DNA from 3 places in the Megasphaera sp. DISK 18 genome. Region 1 is predicted to be linked to each of the others. Evidence: riboswitches for the same ligand, from Rfam matches in the RefSeq annotation. Region 1 holds a riboswitch; each other region holds the start of a gene.

Region 1 (7,310 bases):
CTACGGGGAGGCCAAGACCCGCACGGATAAGCCGACGGTCATCCTGGCCAAGACGGTCAAGGGCAAGGGCGTTTCTTATATGGAAAACCAGGCCGAATGGCACGGGGCTGCGCCCGATGAAGCCCAGTACGAGCAGGCTATGAAAGAATTGGAGGTGCGGTCATGAACCGAGTACCGATGCGTGACGGCTATGGCAAGGCCCTCTTAGAATTATGCCGCCTTCACGATGACGTCATGGTCCTCGACGCCGACGTGGCCAAGTCGACGCGGACCGAATGGATTCGCAAGGAATTCCCGGATAAATACATCAATGTCGGCATTTCGGAACAAGATCTCGTCGGCACGGCTGCCGGCCTGTCTTTGACGGGCTTCGTCCCCTTTGTGTCGACGTACGGCGTCTTTTTGACCGGCCGCGGCTGGGGGCAGATCCGCAATACGGTCTGCTACAATAAATTAAACGTCAAGCTCGGCGGCGCTCACGCCGGCATTTCTGTCGGTCCCGACGGGGCGACCCATCAGGCTCTCGAAGATATCGCCCTCATGCGGACCATTCCCAACATGACGGTCATTACGCCCTGCGACTGGTGGGAAACGTACAAGGCGACACTGGCTGTCTATGATATTCAGGGGCCGTCGTACGTCCGCTTCGGCCGCAATCCGGCACCGGTCATTACGTCGGAAGACACGCCTTTTGACCTCTATAAGGCGGCTGTTTTCCGCGACGGAACCGATGTGACCCTCTTTGCCAACGGCCTCATGGTCCATGAAGCCTTGGTGGCGGCAGAAGCCCTTGAAAAGGAAGGGATTTCGGCCCGCGTCGTAAACGTCCGCATCGTAAAACCCCTCGACGTCGATACAATCTGCACCTGTGCGGCTGAAACGGGGGCGGCCGTCGTCTGTGAGGAACATCAGGTCATGGGAGGCCTCGGCGGTGCTATCTGCGAAGCCTTGGCCCAGCATCATCCCATTCCCGTCGAACTGGTAGGCATCCAAGACCGCTTCGGCGAATCGGGGAAGCCCGATGATTTATTGAAGGCCTATCATTTATCGGCCGAAGACGTCATCGCCGCTGCCCGCAAGGTTATGAAAAGAAAATAATGACGAAGCTGCTCATCCTGTATGAATCGGAAGAGCAGCTTGTTTCATATCCGGCATACATAAAGGGGTGTCATGCTAAGTTTGTATAACATTTTGAAAAGCATGCAAAATCGGTAATTGATTATCTCTTTTGGACTAACTGATGTATAATAGGTATAACATCTTTTTGGAGGCGAGTTATTTTGTACACGAAAGCGTTGTTGACAGACCTGTATCAGTTGACGATGATGCAGGGCTTATTTTTTGAAGGCAAGCACGAGCAGCAGTGCGTGTTTGACCGCTATTATCGGAATAATCCTTTTAAAGGAGGCTATACGGTCGTCGCCGGCTTGGAACACCTCATCGACTATGTGGAAAACATCCACTTCAGCGACGATGATCTGACGTACTTGAAGAGCACCGGCTTTTTCCGTCAGGAATTCCTCGACTATTTGAAGGAACTGCGCTTTACCGGCGATATTTATGCCATGCCCGAAGGCACCGTCGCCTTTCCGCAGGAAGTCCTCCTTCGCGTCCAGACCAAGAAGGACGAAGCCTTGCTCTTGGAAACGTGCATGTCCATGATCATGAACCATGAAAGCCTCATTGCCACGAAAGCTCGCCGCGTTCGGACTGTTGCCGGCAATGACAATCTCATGGAATTCGGTCTGCGCCGCGCTCAGGGCAAATCGGCCGGTGTCTACGGCGCTCGTTCGGCTATGATCGGCGGTTTCAACGGGACCAGCAACGTCCTGGCCGGGGCGAAATTCGGCATGCCTGTCTTAGGGACGATGGCCCACAGCTGGATCATGAGCTTCTCGTCGGAACTGGAAGCCTTCCGCCGCTATGCCGAACAGTATCCCAACAACCTCATTCTGTTGGCCGATACGTATAATACCTTGAAGCAAGGCGTTCCCGACGCCATTACGATCTTCAAGGAAATGAAGGCTGCCGGTACCTTGCCTAAAGTCTACGGTATCCGCCTCGACAGCGGCGACTTGGCTTATCTTTCGAAGGAAGCCCATAAGATGTTTGCCGCTGCCGGTTTCCCTGACGCCGTCATCGCGGCCTCGAACGACCTCGATGAAAACCTTATTTTTGAATTAAAGGGCCAGGGCTGCGCCATCAATTCCTGGGGCGTCGGCACCAACCTCATTACGGCCAAGGACAGCCCGTCTTTGGGCGGCGTCTTCAAGCTCGTCGGCCAGTACGACGACGGTAAGTTCGTACCGAAGATCAAGATGAGCGACAATGCCGAAAAGATTTCCAATCCGGGCCTCAAGAACGTCCTTCGCGTCTATGACAAGAAGACGGGCAAGATGAAGGCCGACATCATCATCCTCGAAGGGGAAAGCATCGATGAATCGAAGGATCTGCTCTTAAAGAGCGACAAGGCTCCCTGGCGTTTCCGGACGATTCCGGCCGGGACCTACCGCGTTCAGGAAATGCTCATCCCTATCTTTAAAAAGGGTGAATTAGTCTATAAAAAACCGAATCTCAAGGACATCATGACCTATGCCGATGAACAGATTCAGACCTTGTGGCCTGAATACCTGCGCTTGGTCAATCCGGAAGAAATGTGGGTTCAGCGCAGCAGCAAGCTGTCGGCCCTGCGGGATGCCGTGCTCAAGGAAGAATCGGCTCATTTCTTCTAAGCCGGCCATTGAGGGGACGATGGCCGAACAGGGAGGCTCTTTCTGCTTTCCTTTCCGCGGCGGCTCTTTGGGGCCCTCTCGGGAAGAGGGGAGAAGGTGCCTTTTCTGCACTATTGTATAAGGGGGAATCCTTATGGTTTCAACAGATACGCGCAAGAAATATGAAAAACTGCAAGATATATTAAAGTCGCTGGGCAGTGTCGTCGTCGGCTTTTCCGGCGGCGTGGACAGTACTTTTTTGACCTATGCCGCCCATGAAGCGCTGGGTGATAAGGTCCTGGCCATTACGGCCGTATCGGCCACCCTTCCGGGGAGTGAAGCTGCCGATGCCAAGGCCATGGCGGAATTCATTGGCGTCGAACACCGCTTGGTCAATTCGACGGAGTTCGACGATCCGACGTTTGTGGAAAATCCGCCGGAACGCTGCTATTACTGTAAGAAGATCCGTTTCACGGCCTTGGTGAACCTGGCCAGGTCCGAAGGCTATCAGTGGGTCATCGACGGCGGCAATGTCGACGATCTCGGCGATTACCGGCCGGGGATGAAGGCCCTTAAAGAGCTGTCCGATTCGGTCCGCAGTCCCATGATCGAAGCGGGCTTAGACAAGGCCGATATCCGGGCCCTATCGAAGGAATTCGGTCTCCAGACCTGGAATAAGCAGAGTGCCGCTTGTTTGGCCAGCCGCGTTCCTTACGGCGTCCGCCTGACGCCGCATCTCCTGGCTCAGATCGATGCCGCCGAAGCCGCTGTGGCCCCTTACGTTCAAGGGGCGCTGCGGGTCCGCTATCACGGCGACGTAGCCCGTATCGAAGTGGGCTTAGACGAGATCCCGTCGGTGCTGGCCCATCGCCAGGAAATCGTCCGGGCCATTAAGGATACGGGGTTCTCCTACGTTACCCTCGACCTCGGCGGCTATGAAATGGGAAGTCTCAATGATGTCATCGATACCGATGAGGAAGTAAAGTGATATGGCTGTTACCAAGAAAGTAAAAGATGAAATGCTCCAGCGTTTCCAGGACCAGTACGGCATCATGAAGCCGGCCCTGCACTACAATTCGCCCTTTGAACTGATGATTGCCGTCATCTTGTCGGCTCAGTGCACGGACGAACGGGTCAATATCGTGACGGCCGGTCTCTTCCCGGAATATAATACGGCAGAAAAGATGCTGTCCCTCGGCCTCGACGGCCTCGAAGAAAAGATTCGCACCTGCGGCCTTTATCACAGCAAGGCCAAGAATATTCTGGCCAACTGCGCCATCCTCTGCGAAGACTATGGCGGCGAAGTACCGCAGACCTTTGACGAATTGGTGAAACTGCCCGGCGTCGGCCGCAAGACGGCGAACGTCCTGGTCAGTGTCTTGTTCGACATCCCGGCCATTGCCGTCGATACCCATGTCTTTCGCGTATCCAATCGGCTTCAGCTGGCCAAGGGCAAGACGCCCCTTGAAGTCGAAAAGGGGCTGCAGAAGGCCATTCCCAAGGAATGGTGGAGCCGGGCCCATCATTGGCTCATCTGGCACGGACGACGGGTCTGCAAGGCCCGAAAGCCCTTGTGCGACGAATGCTTCCTCTCTGATTTATGCCCGGGAAGTCAAAATAAGTCGCCGAAGAAGTGATTTTGTTAAAAAGTTATTGACAAACAGCGAAAAGTTTTATAAAATACTACCAATACATACAAAATTTCATACCGCAATATCCAGAGCAGCTGAGGGATGGGCCCGATGACGCTGCGGCAACCTGCCAATGGTAAGGTGCCAATTCCTACAGGCTATTCCTGAAAGATATGATGTGAATTGAGGCGCAGCTTGAGGGCAGCGCCTCTTTTTTGTATGATGCACTTATTCTTTATGATGGGGTTAGGGGGACTTTTGTTATGAATGATTCCAGCAGACAGTCGATTCGGAAACGGGATGTCATCATCCTGGGCTTTGCTTTTTTTGCCACCTATTTCGGGGCCGGCAATCTTATTTTTCCGCCGCACTTGGGGCTCAACAGCGGCAGTGATTTCTTGTCGGGCCTGGCCGGTTTGACCTTGTCGGGGATTTTCCTGCCTATTTTTACGCTCATCGTCATCGGCCTCAACGGCGACGTCCATACGATTACGGACAAGGTCGGAAAATATACGTACCGGATTTTATTGGCGGCTTTGATGCTGGTCTGTACCTTCGTGTCCATTCCGCGGACGGCAGCGACGGCCATCCAGCTCGGTGTACAGGGGAATTTTCCGGCAGCGCCCATGATTCCTTTAGTCGTCCTTTATTTCCTGCTCTGCTATTTCTTCGTCGCCGACCCGCATAACGTCATGGACCGCATGGGCAAGTATTTGACGCCGGCCTTGGCCTTCATTTTGGTGGCCATCGCCATTGCCGGGATTTTCTTCCCCTTGGGGACGCCGGCGGAACCTGCTGCAGACAATCCCTTCGTCAATGCCTTCCTCGGCGGCTACAATACGGGCGACGTCCTGGTCAGCTTCATCATGGCTGCCGTCTTCCTCAGCTCCATTCGCGGCAAGGGCTATACGGGCGTCGGCCAGCGCAATAAGGTCCTCATCTACTGCGGTATCGTCTCCTTCGTCCTGCTGCTCATCATCTACGGCAGCCTGCTCTACATGGGAGCCAGCGTCAGTTCCTATTATCCTCAGTCCATCGGCCGGGCTGAGCTCTTGGTAGCCATCATCCACCGCATCGGCTCTTGGGTCATGATTCCCATGGGCATCGCCGTCGTCTTGGCCTGCCTGACGACAGCCATCGGTCAGATTGCGGCCGTTGCGGAATTCACCAGCACGACTTCCGGCAGCCGTGTCAGTTATAAACAGGCGGCCGTCGCCTGCTCGATTCTCTCGGCCCTGACGGCCTTCCTCGGTGTCGACGGCATCGTCACCTACATCGGCTGGATTTTCGGCGTCGCTTATCCGCCGTGCCTGGCCTTATTGGTCTTAGGCATCGTCGGTCCCTTGCTGCCCAATCAGTGGGCCTATAAGGGTTCGGTCTACTTGGTCACGGTCTTCGCCTGCTTGGAATCCCTGCCGGGCCTTAGCAGTCTGGCCGTTGCCAAAGCCATCGTCGCTGCCGTTCCCTTGTCGGCCTACGGCTTCGGCTGGATCGTTCCCTTTGTCGTCGGCCTTGTCGGCGGGTCTGTTCTGGGGCATTTCGCGTCGGAATCGGAGTCCTTGGAAGTCGAGGCAAAATAATGGTAAAGGCATTGTACTTAAATTTTTCAGAGTACGATGCCTTTTTTGTTGCACAATAGAGAATTTCTATCTATAATGGTAGCATAAATCAGCACAAAGGAGGTTTTTTCATGGACTTAAAAAAATTGTATATCGATGGCCAGTGGGTAGCTCCCTTATCCGGCCAATACATCGACGTTGAAAATCCGGCGACGAAGGAAGTTTTCACGACCGTTGCCGCTGCCGGTGAACAGGATGTCGCCGCTGCCTCAGCTGCTGCAGCCAAGGCCTTTCCTGCGTGGGCGGCAAGGCCGATGGAAGAACGAATTGATTTTATGAGAAAATTGCTTAAAGAGCTCATTCAATTTGAACCGCAGATGGTCGATGCCACCGTCAAGGAATTGGGCATCCCCGTTTCCTTCGTTAAGACCAACCACATCGCCTACCAGTTCGTACGGACCCAGTCCTATATCGACTTGGCCCCGGACCTGCCCTTAGTCGAAAAACTGCCCCAGTCCGTCGTCTACCGCCGTCCCTTAGGGGTCATCGGCTGCATTACGCCGTGGAACTATCCTTTGGGCCAGGTTATCCAGAAAGTCATCCCGGCTATTTTAGTCGGCGCCACCGTCGTCTTGAAGCCCAGCCAGTCTACGCCGGTAACAGCTTATTATTTGGCCGAAGCCTTTGATCGGGCCGGCTTCCCGAAGGGCGTCTTCAACTTCATCCCCGGCCGCAGCGGTGAAATCGGCAACGCTATCTGCGACGATCCCAATATCGCCATGATATCCTTTACGGGGTCGACCAAAGCCGGTATCAAGGTCTCCCAGCGGGCCTTGGCTTCTATGAAGCGCATCAGCATGGAACTGGGCGGCAAATCACCCTTTATCATCCTGCCCGGGGCCGACTATGAAAAGGCCGTCCGCATGTGCTTCAATTCGCTCCTGCTCAACAGCGGCCAGACCTGCACGGCTCTGTCGCGGCTGATCATTCCCAAGGAAGCGAAAAAAGAAATCGAAGACATCATCCTCAAGGTCCTGCCGGAATATAAGGTCGGCGACCCGACCTTGGAAACGACGAAAGTCGGCGCTGTCGCTTCGGCAGAACAGTGGAAGATTGTCGATTCGTACATTGCCAAAGGCATCGAAGAAGGGGCGACGGTCCTGGCCGGCGGCCGTCCGGAAGCGCCTGAAAAGGGGTACTTCATCAATCCGACGGTCTTCACCGATGTGACCAACGACATGACCATCGCTCAGGAAGAAATCTTCGGGCCCGTCCTCTGCGTCCTCACTTATGACAGTGTCGACCAGGCCCTTACTATTGCCAACGATACCAAGTACGGCCTCAACGGTGCCGTCTGGGGTCCCGATAAGGAAGAAGCGACGAAGGTTGCCGAAGGCATCTTGTCGGGC
Region 2 (7,310 bases), on a different contig from region 1:
GTATCCTTCGGCGCCATGCTGGGTAAGCTCATGGCCGAAAGCGGCGGTGCCCAGCGCATCGCCACGACGCTGATCAACGTCTTCGGACGGGAAAAGGTCAAATGGGCCGTCTGCCTGACGGGCTTCATCGTCGGCATCGCCTTGTTTTATGAAATCGGCTTCGTCCTTCTCATTCCTTTAGTCTTTACTATCGCCGCCGAAGCGAAAATCCCTCTCCTCGAAGTCGGTATCCCCATGGCAGCGGCTCTGTCGGTCACCCACGGCTTCTTGCCGCCTCATCCCGGCCCGACGGCCATTGCCATCATCTATAATGCCGATATCGGCACGACCTTATTGTATGGCGCTGCCATTGCCATTCCGACGGCCATCGTCGCCGGCCCCTTGTACTGCAACTTGACCAAGGATATCAATCCGGAAATCCCCAAGGGTATGTACAATCCGAAAATCTTTAAGGACGAAGAAATGCCAAGCTTCGGCATCTCCGTCTTTACGGCCTTGGTTCCGGTCATCCTCATGGCCGCATCGGCTATCTCCAAGTTGACCATGGATGCTGATTTGCCCCTGCGTCACGTCCTGACCTTCTTCGGCCAGCCCGATATTGCCCTGACCATTTCGGTGGCCATCGCTATCTATACCTTCGGTATCGGCCGCGGAAAATCGATGGAAGACGTCATGAAGACCGTACAGGATGCGGTCCTTGCCATTGCCATGATTTTACTCATCGTCGGCGGCGGCGGTGCCTTGAAACAGGTCCTCATCGACAGCGGCCTCGGTCTTTATATCGGGGAACTTGTCGCTAACTCCGACCTCTCGCCGCTCTTCCTGGCTTGGCTGGTCGCAGCCGTCATCCGCACGGCCTGCGGTTCGGCCACCGTCGCAGCCCTCACGGCCGGCGGGATTGCCGCTCCCATTGCGGTCGCTACCGGTGCCAACCCGGAATTGATGGTCCTGGCAACCGGTGCCGGGTCGCTCATCTTCAGCCCGCCCAATGACCCCGGTTTCTGGCTGTTCAAAGAATTTTTCGGCCTGACCATCAAAGAAACGGTCCGCACGTGGTGCGCCCTGGAAACAATCATCGCCGTCATGGGCCTCATCGGCGTCCTTGTCTTAAATGTATTTGTAGGGTAAAATAAGAAAGTAAATAATGAGTAGGAGAGAATCTTATGGAAGAAGATAACATCCAGCGATTTCCCGTCCTGCGCAGTGTATACGGCGGTCTGACCAAGTCAGAGCGCCGTATTGCCGATTATATTGCCAATCACGCCGGCGTCGTCATGGAACAGACCGTAGCCGACTTGGCGGCGCAGACGGAAAGTTCAGAAATTACGATTTCACGGTTTTGTAAGAAATTAGGCTGCAGCGGCCTGAAAGAATTGAAAGTAATGCTGGCTGCAGGGCTGTCGACAGCGCCGAAAAAAGATTTTCACGATATTGTGTCCGGCGACGGCGGCCGCGACGTAGCCTCCAAAATCTTTGCCAATATATCTGAAGGACTTCAGGATACGCTGAGTCTCCTCGATTATGAGGCCCTCGATAGGGCGGCGGCTATGGTTTTGGCGGCCAACAGAGTCTATGTCTTTGGCTTCGGCAATTCGGCCACGGTCTGTGCCGATATGGAGACCCGGTTTTTGCGCCTGGGCTTGGCCATCCGGGCCGAATCCGATTCCCATATGCAGGTTACCGAAGCAGCCCTGATGACGGCCGACGACGTCGTCATTGCCGTCTCTCACAGCGGGGCTACAAAGGAACTCCTCCAGTCCGTTCGGGCAGCCAAGAAGGCCGGTGCCGGCATCATCGTCATTACCAGCCACGGCCGGTCGCTCCTGGCAGAAGAAGCCGATATCTGCCTCTGCGGCATGGGCCGCGAAGTCCAGTACACGTCGGAAGCCGGGGCCTCGCGCTTGATCCACATGGCCATTGGCGACGTCCTCTACACGCGGATTGCCATGCAGGAAAGAAGCGTATTCCGGGGCAATATGGAAAAGATGCGAAAAGAAATCGGCAAGAAGCGGCAGTATTGATCTTTGGTATTACGCATGGAAAAGCAGCCTGCTGTTCATGATCGGCAGCCAGACTGCTTTTTTTCGCCAAGGAAAGGATTATGAAGGGAATCTCCCGTTAGGAGTCCATAAAAAAAAGAGCCATGCCCACCAATACACCGTAAATGGTGTACATCAGTGGCAAACCGTGACGGTCTGTCTGTCGTTCACAAACGACAGAACATGGCTCCTAGTCCCATAAGTATAGCCGAATTACGAAATGGCGTCAATAATACCTTCAAAAGAGTCCGAGCTGAGAGCCGGCAATCGAAGGCAGCCTTGATAAGGCGCAAAACCGTTACATCATCTAAAGGCAAAGGACAGTCCGGCGTCAAAAATGGCCAATAGGGATTGTACATGAGCCGATGTTAGCCGCTTCGATTAGAAACATAAGTAATGCTATTTCATGATATCATAAAAAAGAGCCATGCCCATCCAATACACCATAAATGGTGTACATAGGATGGCAAACCGCAAGGGTCTGTCTGCTGTTGAACAGCAGAACATGGTTCCTGATACAATCCGTGTAGCAGAATCGTTACGCGGAGTCAATGATAGGGTAAAGAGATTTAAAAGGCGTCAACTCAGATGTGGACTTTTTGAGTAATTTGTGGAATAATAGAATCGCTATATAGAAATGAGGAAGGATGATCAGAGGGTGAAAAAATTTGTGGAAATGGCGACCATTGTCGAAAATACAGCCATCATTCCGGAAGTTTGGAAAATGGTCTTCCAAGCGCCGAAGACGGCCAAGGAAGCCAAGGCCGGTCAGTTTGTCAACGTCCATCGCGATGGGGGACAGACCTTTTTGCGCCGTCCCTTCGGTATCGTCGATGCCGATGTCGATGCGGGAACGGTGACCATTATTTACCGCTTGGTCGGCGTCGGTACGGAAGAAATGAAGGACCTCCGTCCCGGCGATGTGATCAACGTCGAAGGGCCCTTGGGCGACGGCATCTTTACGACGACGCCGGGGAAAGTCCTTTTGGCCGGCGGCGGCGTGGGACTGGCGCCGCTCATCTTCTTGGCGAAACAGCTCGATCATCCCATCGTGCTCGTCGCCGGTAAGACGGCAGCCGAAACGTTTTGGACGGAGTTCTTTGAACCCTATGCCGAACAGATTTACGTCACCACCGACGACGGTTCTAAGGGAATCAAAGGCTTTGCCGTCGATGCCCTGCCGACCATCTTTTCCGAACATCCTATCGATCGCGTATCGGTCTGCGGGCCGACGATGATGATGAAGACCATTGCCGAAGGATCGGCCAAGGCCGGCATCGACTGCGAAGTCTCCATGGAAAAACGGATGGCCTGCGGCTTCGGCGTCTGTCTGGGCTGTACCTTTGAAAGTAAAATAGACGGCAAGCGCTATAAAGTCTGCAGCGACGGACCCGTCTTTTCGGCAAAGGAGGTCTTCTGATGATTAGTGAACGGATTGCCGTCGAATTTGCCGGAATCTCGATGAAAACGCCCGTCATGGGTGCGTCGGGAACCTTCGGATTCGGCATTGAATACAGTGATTTTCTCGACCTCGACGCCGTCGGGGCCATCATCTCCAAAGGCATTACGCCCTTGCCGCGGCCGGGCAACCCCGGTGTCCGCGTCGCCGAAACGCCGGCAGGCATGCTCAACTGCATCGGTTTGGAAAACCCCGGTGTCGACGCCTTTAAACGGGACATCCTGCCGAAGGTAACGTCTTCCTGTCAAACGCCGCTCATCGTCAATGTCTCCGCCGGCAGTGTCGAAGAATACGGACAAATCGCAGCCGACCTCGACGTCGATGGCGTCGCCGGTCTTGAAGTCAATATTTCCTGCCCCAACGTCAAAGAAGGGGGGATCGTCTTCGGTACCCAGCCCGAAGCGGCGGCCGCCGTTACGCGCAGCGTCAAGGACCATACGAAAAAGCCGGTCATCGTCAAATTATCGCCTAACGTCACCGATATTACGACCATGGCCAAGGCCGTCGAAGCGGCCGGTGCTGATGCCATTTCCCTCATCAACACCCTGACCGGCATGGCTATCGACATCACGACGCGTCGGCCCATCTTGGGCAACATCACCGGCGGGCTGTCGGGGCCTGCCGTAAAACCCATCGCCCTGCGCATGGTTTGGCAGGCGTCGAAGGCCGTCTCCATTCCCATCCTGGGCCTGGGCGGTATCGTGACCTGGCAGGATGCCGTAGAATTCATGCTGGCCGGTGCCAGCACGGTCGCTGTCGGCGCCCATAACTTCGTCGACCCCCGGGCCGTCGAAACCGTCGCCGAAGGCCTCGACCAATACTGCAAGGACCAAGGCATCGCCCATATCAGCGACATCGTCGGTCAATTAGAAGCATAAGAAGCTCATACAACAACGTCTTGTGGACACTCTCGTTCACAAGGCGCTTTTTTGTTGGCCTAATATAGATGTGACGCTTTACAGAGCTTCAATTATCATCGTTATTGTCGTCGGAGCTTCATCAAAAGGCCTGCCGCGGTTTGGCCGGCAAGACCGGTGATTGACAGCGGGCAGTTAATTTCTGCGCAGCTGTCTCTTTTCATCTTCAAGGCGACATAAAAAAGACATGAACAGGAGATAAACCCCGTTCATGTCTAGGCTTGCAGATTTTTTATTTCTTATTCTTCTTATGCGATGCCAGGTCGCCGCCGTACTGGATGAGGTTGACGACGACGATGAGGATGATGATCGTCGCTAACATGACGTCGGGACGGAAGCGCTGGTAGCCGTAGCGGATGGCGATGTCCCCGAGGCCGCCGCCGCCGATGGCACCGGCCATGGCCGATGCGCCGATGAGGTTGACGATGAGGACCGTAACGTTGTTGATGATCGTCGGCAGGGCTTCCGGCAGGAGGACCTTGCGGATGATCTGGAAGGGCGTAGCGCCCATGGATTCAGCCGCTTCGACGAGGCCGTAATCGACATCGCGGATCGACGTTTCGACGAGGCGGCTGAGGAAGGGAATGGCGACGATGGTCAAGGGGACGCAGGCTGCGGCCGTACCGATGGACGTACCGGCAATGAGTCGGGTCAAGGGGATGATAGCCACCATGAGGATGATGAAGGGCACGGAACGGATGATGTTGACGATGGTGCCCAAAATCCGGTTGATGAAGAGGTTTTGCAGGATGTGGCCCTTGCTGGTCGTGACTAAGGTGACGCCCAGGGGAATGCCGATGATGCCGGCGATGACCGTGGCCACGGCGACCATATAGAACGTTTCTTCAATGCCTTGGAGCATTAACTTAATGATTTCTTGGGACATAACCTAATACCTCACTTCCTATCGGTAATGTTTTAATATACGAGAAGGCCTTGGCCTGGGTTTCCATATCGCCCATGATGACGATGATCAAGTAGCCGAAGGGTTCATCCTGGATGTAGTCGATGTTGCCGTAGAGAACGCTGACCTTGACGTGGAAGGTGCTGACGATTTCCGAGACGACCGGTTCGTGGGTAGCCTTGCCTTTAAAGCGCAGGCGGACGAGCATGTCGTGGTCCGGCGTAGGCTGGTCGGAGACGCCGAGATTCTTGATCCCCTTCGGCAGTTCCATGTTGATGACCGACGTGACGAAGTCTTTCATGGTCTGGGACTGGGGATTGGTGAAGATGTCGACGACGCGGCCCATTTCCTTGATGACGCCGCCTTCGATGACGGCTGCCCGATGGCAGATGTTTTGGACGACAGCCATTTCATGGGTGATGATGACGATGGTAATGCCCAGGCGCTGATTGATGTCCTGGAGGAGTTCTAAGATAGATTTCGTCGTCTGCGGGTCGAGGGCCGACGTCGCTTCGTCGCAAAGGAGAATCTTGGGGTCGCTGGCAAGAGCCCGGGCAATGCCGACGCGCTGTTTCTGGCCGCCCGAGAGTTGAGACGGATAGTTGGCGGCGCGGTCGCTGAGGCCGACCAGTTCCAACAGGGATTCGACTTTTTTATGGATGACGTCTTTCGAGGCGCCGACCAGTTCCAAGGGGAAGGCGATGTTTTCAGCAACCGTCCGCGATGAGAGGAGGTTGAAGTGCTGGAAAATCATGCCGATATTTTTGCGTTCTGCCCGAAGCTGAGATTCGCTCATTTTGCACAGGTCTTTGTCGTCGATGATGACTTCGCCGCTGGTCGGTTTTTCCAGCATATTGATGCAGCGGACGAGGGTCGATTTACCGGCGCCGCTCTTGCCGATGATGCCGAAGATCTCGCCGTCTTCGATGGTCAGGTTGATGCCCTTTAAGGCTTGGATTTGGGCAGCGCCGCCGTAGGTTTTGGTAATGTTCTTTAAGGTAATCACAGTATCACTCCTTGAGCCAGGCGTACAGGGGATAAAGACAATAAAAAAGGCCGTCATGCAGATGACGGCCGTCAATACGGTGTTACTTCATCTGTCGGAATGTTCCGGTGGACTTGGCACCTTCCCGAATGGGGGTTGCCGCAGCGTCATCGGGCCAGTCCCTCAGCTGCTCTGGATGAAAGGTATATCGTTGTTGCAACTTATAATAGCACGGCTTTTTGCCGTTGTCAATAAGTAATCTTTACTCGGCCCAGTTTCCGTTGGTGAATACAGGGACGACGGTGCCGTCTTTTTTTAGGCCCGTAATGGTAAGGTCTTTGGAACCGACCATGAAGTCGACGTGGATCATGGAATCGTTGAGGCCGGCTTTAGAAAGGCCTTCTTTGTCGAGTTCTGTGCCGCCTTCAAGGCAGGTCGGGTACGACGCGCCCAGGGCTAAATGGCAGGAGGCATTTTCATCGAATAAGGTTTCGTAGAATAAGATGCCCGACAGGGAAATGGGCGAGGCGTAGGGGATGAGGGCCACTTCGCCCAGGCGGCCGGCGCCTTCATCGACGGCGACGAGCTTCTGTAAGACGTCTTCACCGACTTTTGCGGCGGCGTCGACGACCTTGCCGTCCTTAAAGGTCAGGTGGAATTGATCGATGGTGTTGCCGTTGTAGACGAGAGGCCGCGTGCTGTATACCGTACCGTTTACGGCGTCGGCCTTGGGGGCCGAGTAGATTTCTTCTGTCGGCACGTTGGCATTGAATAAGATGGCCGTTTCCGTTTCTTCCATGCCGCCTTGCCAGATATGGTTATCGGGAAGGCCGACGGTAAGATCCGTGCCCAGGCTGTTGGTGTAGTGAAGGCTCGTGAAGTGCTGATTCGTCATCCACGTCCGGCGGGCCTTGAGGTTGGCCAGATGGGCATCCCAGTCGGCCAAGGGATCCACACCGTCGGCTCTCGACGATTGGAGAATCTGGTTCCACAGGGCTTCATAAGC
Region 3 (7,310 bases), on a different contig from region 1:
AGTTTGCCCTTATCGACGCCAAAGGAGACGTCCCGTGAGGCGTGGAAAGAGCCGTAATTTTTTTCGATATGCTTCATTTCGACGTACATGACATCACCTCCTAAGATGGCTTATGGAGCTTGGCTTCAAAGAATACCCGCAGCAAAAGGACGCCGACGGCTAAGAGTACGAGTAAGGACGAGACGGCAAAGGCTGCCGTAATGGCATCGGTCGATCCCGATTGGTAGAGGGCGTCGATTTCAAGGGGCAATGTAAAGGTTTCGCCCCGCAGTTTCGACATGGCGCTGACGGCACCGAATTCGCCGAGGGCCCGGGCCGTACAGAGGACGATGCCATACAATAAGGCCCATTTGATCTGCGGCAGGGTAATGCGGAAGAATATCGTCTTGCCCTTAGCCCCCATGAGGGCGGCAGCTTCTTCTTCATCGCGGCCCTGGGTATGGAGGACCGGAATGATTTCCCGGAAGACGAAGGGAAAGGTGACGAAAATCGTCGCCAAGATGACGCCGGGAACGGCGAAGACGATTTGAATATCCGTCCCTAAATAGTCGTTCAGGACTTCAATCCACTGCCCGATCCAGCCCATGCGGCCGAAGGTCATGATGAAGGCCAGGCCGGCGATGACCGGCGAGACGGAAAAGGGAATATCGATGAGGGTCGTGAGCAGGTGTTTGCCCCGAAAGTCGAATTTTGAAATGGCCCAGGCCGCACAGAGGCCGAAGACGGTATTGACGATGACGGCGATGACCGTAGCTATCAAGGTCAGGCGCAGGGCTGACAAAACGTAAGGCGTCGTCAACGCTTTGACGTAAAAGTCCCAGCCTTCGGCCAGTGAATTCATCAGGACCGAAATGAGGGGGACGATGAGCATGACGACGACAAAGACGACGCTGATGCTCAGTAAGAGTATTTTTGTCTTGCTGTGCTTCATGATTCCCCTCCTCTATTGAACGCGCCGGGCCTGCCAGAGCTGAATCATATTGATGGAAAACAGCATGGCAAAGGCGATGATGAGCATGACCAAGGCGATGGCCGTAGCGCTGGCATAGTCGACGTAATTAAGCTTCTGCATGATGACGTAAGAGACGACCTGAGTGTGATTCTTGGCACTGTTGCCGGAAATGTAAATGACACTGCCGTATTCGCCAAGGCCCCGGGCAAAAGCCAGGCCGAAACCGGTCAAGAGAGCCGGCCGCAGCTCGGGAAAGATGATGCGCCGGAAAATGGTGAACTTCGATGCACCGAGCATACTCCCCGCCTCTTCATAGGTCGGATCCAAATTTTCCAGGACCGGCTGAATGGAGCGGACGACGAAAGGAATGCCGACGAAGACCAAGGCGATGATAAGGCCGATATGGGTATAGGCAATGGAAATGCCGTAGCCGGCAAAGAAACTGCCGAAGAAGCCCGTATCGGAATAGAGCTTGGAAAGGGTAATGCCGGCAACGGCCGTCGGCAAGGCAAAGGGCAGTTCGATGACACCGTTTAAGAGGGTCTTGCCGCGAAATTCATAGCGGACGAGGACCCAGGCCAGGATGAAACCGAAGACGGAGTTGATCAGGGCTGCCAAGAAAGAACTTCCAAGGGTCGTGATAAAGGCGTTGCGAATGGCGCTGTTGGTGATGAGCTTAGCGTAGTCATTGGCCGTCAGTTGAAAGGCGTGGCCTAAAATCGATATCAACGGAATGAGGATCAATAAGGACAGCATGGCCAGGGTCACGCCCAGGGTCAGGCCGAAGCCGGGAATAATTCGGTTTCGCCCGCCCGCGGGGTTTGAAAATGGATTCATCTGCATCCCTCCTTATTGACTGCCATCGACATCGGCCATGATTTTATCAAACATGGCGTCGTCGTCGAAGAATTTGACATAGGCTGCATCCCAGCCGCCGAAGTCGCTGATGTGCGTCAGCTTGACGTTAAGGTCAAATCGGTCGGCGTAGCGCCGGAGAATCTCCGGATTGGACGGCCGGAAATCATTTTTGGCGGCCAATTCCTGGCCTTCGTCAGAGTACAAATAGCGCAGGTACTCCTGAGCCGCCTGTTCATGGCCCTTGCGCCGAGCCAGGCGGTCGACGACGGCCACACTGGGCTGTGCTAATATGCTGACACTGGGTACGACGACTTCATAGCTGCCGGGATATTCGCGCATCGTATAGAGCGCTTCGTTCTCCCAGGCGATGAGGACGTCCCCCTGCCCGTTTTCGACAAAGGTCGTCGTCGAGCCCCGGGCGCCGGCGTCCATGACGGTGACATGGCGGTAGAGGTCGGTCATGAAGGCCCGGGTCTTGATTTCATTCCCCCCGAAATGATCAAGGCCCCAGCTCCAAGCGGCCAAAAAGTTCCAACAGGCACCGCCGCTGCTCTTGGGATCGGGCGTAATGACACTGACGCCGGATTTCGTCAAATCGTTCCAGTCGCGTATCCCCTTAGGATTCCCCTTGCGAACCAGAAAGACGATGGTCGACGTGTACGGCGCCGAATCATCGGGAAGTTCCTGTTCCCAACCGGCATCGATGAGGCCGGCCCGTTCCAGGCGTTCGATGTCATACGACAGGGCCAGGGTCACGACATCAGCCCGACTGCCTTCGATGACCGATCGGGCCTGGCTGCCCGAACCGCCGTGAGACTGGACGATGCGGATATCCTTCCCGGTCTGCTCTTTATAATGCTTTTGAAAGGCTTCATTATATTCTTTATATAATTCACGTGTTGGATCATACGAGACATTGGTCAAGGTAAGCGTGTCCTCATCAGTCCCACGACCGCAGCCGGCCAAGAGACCGGCCGCCGTGAGGACTGCCGTGACAGTCAGTACCGCTATGATTTTTTTATGCTTCATATCTTTTCCCCCTCGATACCGACTGCTGGCCCTTACAGGCCTTCTTCAAATAAAGACGTAGATAAATAGCGCTCGCCGCCGTCCGGCAAGAGGACGACGAGGGTCTTGCCCTCGTTTTCCGGCCGCTTGGCGACGGTTAGGGCCGCCTGTAAGGAGGCACCTGACGAGATGCCGACTAAAAGGCCGTCGGTCTTGGCCACTTCCCGAGCCCGTTCATAAGCATCCTCATTCGATACGTCGATCACATCATCTACGAGTGACATATCGAGGACGCTGGGAATGAAGCCGGCGCCAATCCCCTGAATGGCGTGGGGCCCGGGCTTTCCGCCGCGAAGGACGGCCGAGTCTTTCGGCTCGACGGCGACGATTTGTACCTCCCGGTCATGGCTTTTTAACCCCTCAGCCGTGCCGGTAATGGTACCGCCGGTGCCGACGGACGAAATGAAGATATCGACATTACCGTCCGTATCGCGCCAGATTTCTTCGGCCGTCGTCGTCCGGTGGATGGCCGGATTGGCCGGATTGTCGAACTGCTGCGGAATGAAGGCGTTGCCGTAAGACTTTCGCAGTTCTTCAGCCTTGCCGATACTGCCGCGCATCCCCTCGATGCCCGGTGTCAGTACGACTTCAGCCCCCAATGCCTTGACGATTTTCTGCCTTTCCAGGCTCATCGTATCGGGCATGGTCAAGATGAGGTGCAGGCCCTTCACAGCAGCGGCCATGGCAAGACCGATGCCGGTGTTGCCGCTCGTCGGTTCGATGATGACCGTATCCTGATCGATCTTCCCGGCTTGTATCCCGGCGTCGATCATGGCCACGGCCACTCGATCCTTGACGCTGCCCAAGGGATTGAAGTATTCAAGCTTGGCCAGGACCCGGCCTTTGATGCCGTGTACCGCCTGCCAGCGGGTCAGCTCCAGTAGCGGCGTATGACCGACGAGGTCGGTCACGTGTTTTGCGACGTGCTCCATAAAGCCCTCCTTTTTGCCCAAAGAAAAGCGCCACCTGTACTAAGCAGATGGCGCAAGAAATAAACGTATGCCCATGACTTCATCTGCCAGGTAAAATCCTGCTGGAATTGGCACCTTACCTACGTAGGTTGCCGCAGCGTCAAAGGGCCAGTCCCTCGGCTGCTCTGGATGAATAGGTTCGTATTGTATTGTCCTATGATAGATGGCTGTACAATACGATTATATCGTACAACACATGATGGTCAATTTTTTTAAGTACCCCATAATGACATACCTCATTCTTATACAATGTATACAACAACGATTCGCTTGAAACGTTACTGGAATTGTACACTTTGTAAGGCGTCTTGTCAAGGCATTTTATGAAAAAAATGAAGAAAAAAGTTAAAATTACGTATAAAGAAGCCTTTATCCGCCTTCATTAAAAAGTAAGGCGCATTTGATACCAAACGGCTCCACCGTGTTCCGAGGTGCTGAGTCCCTCGTTTTTAAAGCCGAATTTAGCATAATAATGCAGGAGCTTATCCTTGCAGGTCAAGACCAGTCCCTGGCGGCCTTCTTTGCGGGCGTCGTCGATAGCTTTCGTGAGAAGTAATGCGGCATAACCGTGTTTCCGATGACTTGGCAATGTATTGACGCCGAAAATCATCTGCCAAGCACCCTTTTCGTCGTGGAGAGAGGCATCCCCATAGAGGTCGTCCGTCAAATCACGTTGATCCGTAACCATGCCGTCGACGAAAGAAATAAGAGTCCCATCGTCGCCAAAGAGCAGCCAAAAATGACGGCCAAAGTAGGAAATACGGCCGCGCAGGCGTTCTTCCGATGCCGCCTCGGCTGCCGGAAAACAAGCCGCTTCTACGGCGGTGACAGCCTTAAGGTCGTCGAGGGTCGCCATTCTGATATTCATGCCATCGCTCCTTCCATCACGGCCCTCCTGCCTCTTACAGTCGGACACGGTGAACATATATTTCAAATATTATATCGTAAATGCCGAGAAAAAGCTACAGGAAAACGTCTGGAGAAAGTCCGTAACATGAACGTCCCGAAAGTTCCAGACCGTCATATCGCTCTTTTTCAACAGCAGCAGCCGGTCGGCATCGAATAAATACCCCTGTAACTCCGGCCCCTTCCGGGAATCGAAGCATCCTTCCGAAACATTCGAACGGCTGTGATTTTCACCGGAAAAGGCCTGTCACAGCGGCAAATACAGGAAAGGACCTGTATGAAGTTTTTACCTCACACAAGTTCTTTTCAAAAGGCTGTATGTCGCCTTTTACACCTCAGTGTTCGCTTACACCGGCACGGCTTTCTTCCCTGGCTGCGTGATCGGCAGCCATGCGGCGGAGCCGTTTATTTCGCCGTACTTCGGCTTTCCGGTTGCTCTCTTTTATGTTGACGACGACGGACCGGGCTAACCAGCCCAGGAGACAGCCGGTCAAGAGGATCTTAATGGCCGGTAAATCCCAGTGTGTCGATAAGAGCAGTGCCAAGACGACGAAGGCAGCCGTGACGAGCGTTTTATTCATGAATCGATGCATCTCCCTGTAAACGTACATAAATAGCCTCAAAGTGAATTTAATTATACACGCTTTTCGGGGATAAAACAAGGAGTATTCAAGAAGGCGCACTGATACGAACGGTTAAATTTGGGCAAAGAGTTTTTCTTTGGTCCGTTCGGCTTCAGCTTTGATCTTTTCGATGTCGAGTTTGGTAAACTCTTTGTTTCGCAGGAGGACTTCCCCGTTTACCAAAACCGTGTCGACGTCCATGCTGTTGGCGCTGTAAGCCATGAGGCTGAGGGCGTCGTGTTTCGGGTACCAATGGAGGCCTTCGCGGTCGACTAAGGTGATGTCGGCTTTGTAGCCGGCTTCGAGTTTGCCGATATCCGTATAGCCCAGGCATTTAGCCCCGCCTTCGGTCAGCATGTTGATCGCCGTTTCAGCCGGGATGACCGTCGGATCGAGGGTGTTGGCCTTGTGGACAAGCGCCGCCAAGTGCATTTCTTCGACGATGTCGAGGTTGTTATTGCTCGAGGCGCCGTCGGTACCGAGGCCGACGGTGAGGCCTTTTTTCAGCATCTTGGCGATGGGCGCAAAGCCGCTGGCCAGTTTCAGGTTGCTGCCGGGATTGTGGGCGACGCGGACGTGTTTTTTAAGCATGATATCCATATCATCGTCATCGACCCAGACGCAGTGGGCAGCCAGGCAACCCGTGTCGAAGAGGCCCAGGTCGTTGAACCAGGCAATAGGCGACTTGCCGTACTGCTTCTTAATGTTTTCGACTTCGCCCTTCGTTTCCGACAAATGGGTATGGATTTCAGCCCCTAATTCATGGGCCAAATCGACGACGCGGGAGAGGTATTCCGGCGTATTGGTGTACGGCGCATGGGGTCCTAGCATGACCGTAATGCGGCCGTCCCCTTTTTTATGCCAGTCTAAAAAGAGCTGTTTATTTTCTTTGAGGGCCGTTTCGGCGCTGGGCGTAATGCCCGTCATGCCCCGGCTCAGGCAGGCCCGGATGCCCGACGCGTCGACGGCGCGGGCGACATCGTCCATAAAGAAGTACATATCGGCAAAGGACGTCGTACCGCAGCGAATCATTTCGGCAATACCGAGCATGGTCTGGGCGTAGACGACGTCGCCGTCAAGCTTATCTTCGGCCGGCCAGATTTTCTTCTGGAGCCAATCCATGAGCTGCATGTCATCGGCATAGCTGCGGAAGACAGTCATGGCGATGTGGTTGTGGGTGTTGACGAAGCCCGGCAGGGCCAGCATCTGCTTGCCGTCCATGACTTCATCGTAATCGGAAAGGACGGGATTTTCGGGAAAGCCCGTGATTTTCGTGCCGTCGATGGCAATGTTTTGATCTTCTATTACCTTGTGGTCCCGATAGAGGCCGACGTGCTGAATCAGTTTTTTCATCCTAGTCCGCTCCTATCAGTCGAGATTCAAATATTTGCGCTGTTCTTCACTGAGGGTATCGATGGCGTACCCCATGGAAGCCAGTTTGATCTTGGCGATATCGTCGTCGATTTCATGAGGGAGGACATAGACGTGGTTTTCAAGTTCCGTATGATGGTCGAGGATGTATTTAGCAGCCAGGGCCTGAACGGCAAAGGACAGGTCCATGATTTCAGCCGGATGACCGTCGCCGGCAGCCAAGTTTACCAGACGGCCTTCCGCCAAGAGGTTGATGACGTGACCGTTGGGAAGTTCATAGCCTTCGATGTTGTGGCGGGCTTCAAAATGGCGGACCGAAAGGGCTTCCAATTCGGGCCGGTTGATTTCGACGTCGAAGTGACCGGCATTGGCCAGGACGACGCCGTCTTTCATGTTCTTCATGTGTTCGCCGCGGATGACGTCTTTATCACCGGTCAAGGTGACGAAGATATCGCCGACTTTGGCCGCTTCGGCCATAGGCATGACTTCAAAACCGTCGAATACGGCTTCGATGGCTTTGATCGGGTCGACTTCGGTGACGATGACGTGAGCACCGAGGCC

What was found. A riboswitch is a leader RNA that binds a small molecule or an ion and turns the genes downstream of it on or off. The one in region 1 is predicted to bind S-adenosylmethionine.
Region 2: another riboswitch for S-adenosylmethionine. It lies ahead of A0U42_RS04985 (methionine ABC transporter ATP-binding protein); the one in region 1 lies ahead of A0U42_RS01270 (branched-chain amino acid transport system II carrier protein).
Region 3: another riboswitch for S-adenosylmethionine. It lies ahead of cysK (cysteine synthase A); the one in region 1 lies ahead of A0U42_RS01270 (branched-chain amino acid transport system II carrier protein).

Annotation. Positions count from the first base shown of each region.
Region 1 covers NZ_LUGJ01000005.1:84,297-91,606, reverse strand. The annotation lists gene A0U42_RS01295 (transketolase) at 1-166, shown strand, start outside; gene A0U42_RS01290 (transketolase family protein) at 163-1,098, shown strand; gene A0U42_RS01285 (nicotinate phosphoribosyltransferase) at 1,281-2,732, shown strand; gene larE (ATP-dependent sacrificial sulfur transferase LarE) at 2,866-3,699, shown strand; gene nth (endonuclease III) at 3,701-4,348, shown strand; SAM riboswitch class I at 4,422-4,520, shown strand; gene A0U42_RS01270 (branched-chain amino acid transport system II carrier protein) at 4,606-5,922, shown strand; gene A0U42_RS01265 (aldehyde dehydrogenase family protein) at 6,033-7,310, shown strand, end outside.
Region 2 covers NZ_LUGJ01000021.1:34,114-41,423, forward strand. The annotation lists gene A0U42_RS04960 (gluconate:H+ symporter) at 1-1,128, shown strand, start outside; gene A0U42_RS04965 (MurR/RpiR family transcriptional regulator) at 1,164-2,021, shown strand; gene A0U42_RS04970 (dihydroorotate dehydrogenase electron transfer subunit) at 2,698-3,459, shown strand; gene A0U42_RS04975 (dihydroorotate dehydrogenase) at 3,459-4,376, shown strand; gene A0U42_RS04980 (methionine ABC transporter permease) at 4,648-5,301, opposite strand; gene A0U42_RS04985 (methionine ABC transporter ATP-binding protein) at 5,282-6,325, opposite strand; SAM riboswitch class I at 6,410-6,507, opposite strand; gene A0U42_RS04990 (aminopeptidase) at 6,567-7,310, opposite strand, start outside.
Region 3 covers NZ_LUGJ01000056.1:50,153-57,462, forward strand. The annotation lists gene A0U42_RS10350 (sulfate/molybdate ABC transporter ATP-binding protein) at 1-89, opposite strand, end outside; gene A0U42_RS10355 (sulfate ABC transporter permease) at 101-931, opposite strand; gene cysT (sulfate ABC transporter permease subunit CysT) at 944-1,789, opposite strand; gene A0U42_RS10365 (sulfate ABC transporter substrate-binding protein) at 1,802-2,839, opposite strand; gene cysK (cysteine synthase A) at 2,872-3,810, opposite strand; SAM riboswitch class I at 3,887-3,985, opposite strand; gene A0U42_RS10375 (GNAT family N-acetyltransferase) at 4,232-4,717, opposite strand; gene A0U42_RS10380 (hypothetical protein) at 5,091-5,336, opposite strand; gene A0U42_RS10385 (amidohydrolase) at 5,451-6,731, opposite strand; gene A0U42_RS10390 (adenosylhomocysteinase) at 6,747-7,310, opposite strand, start outside.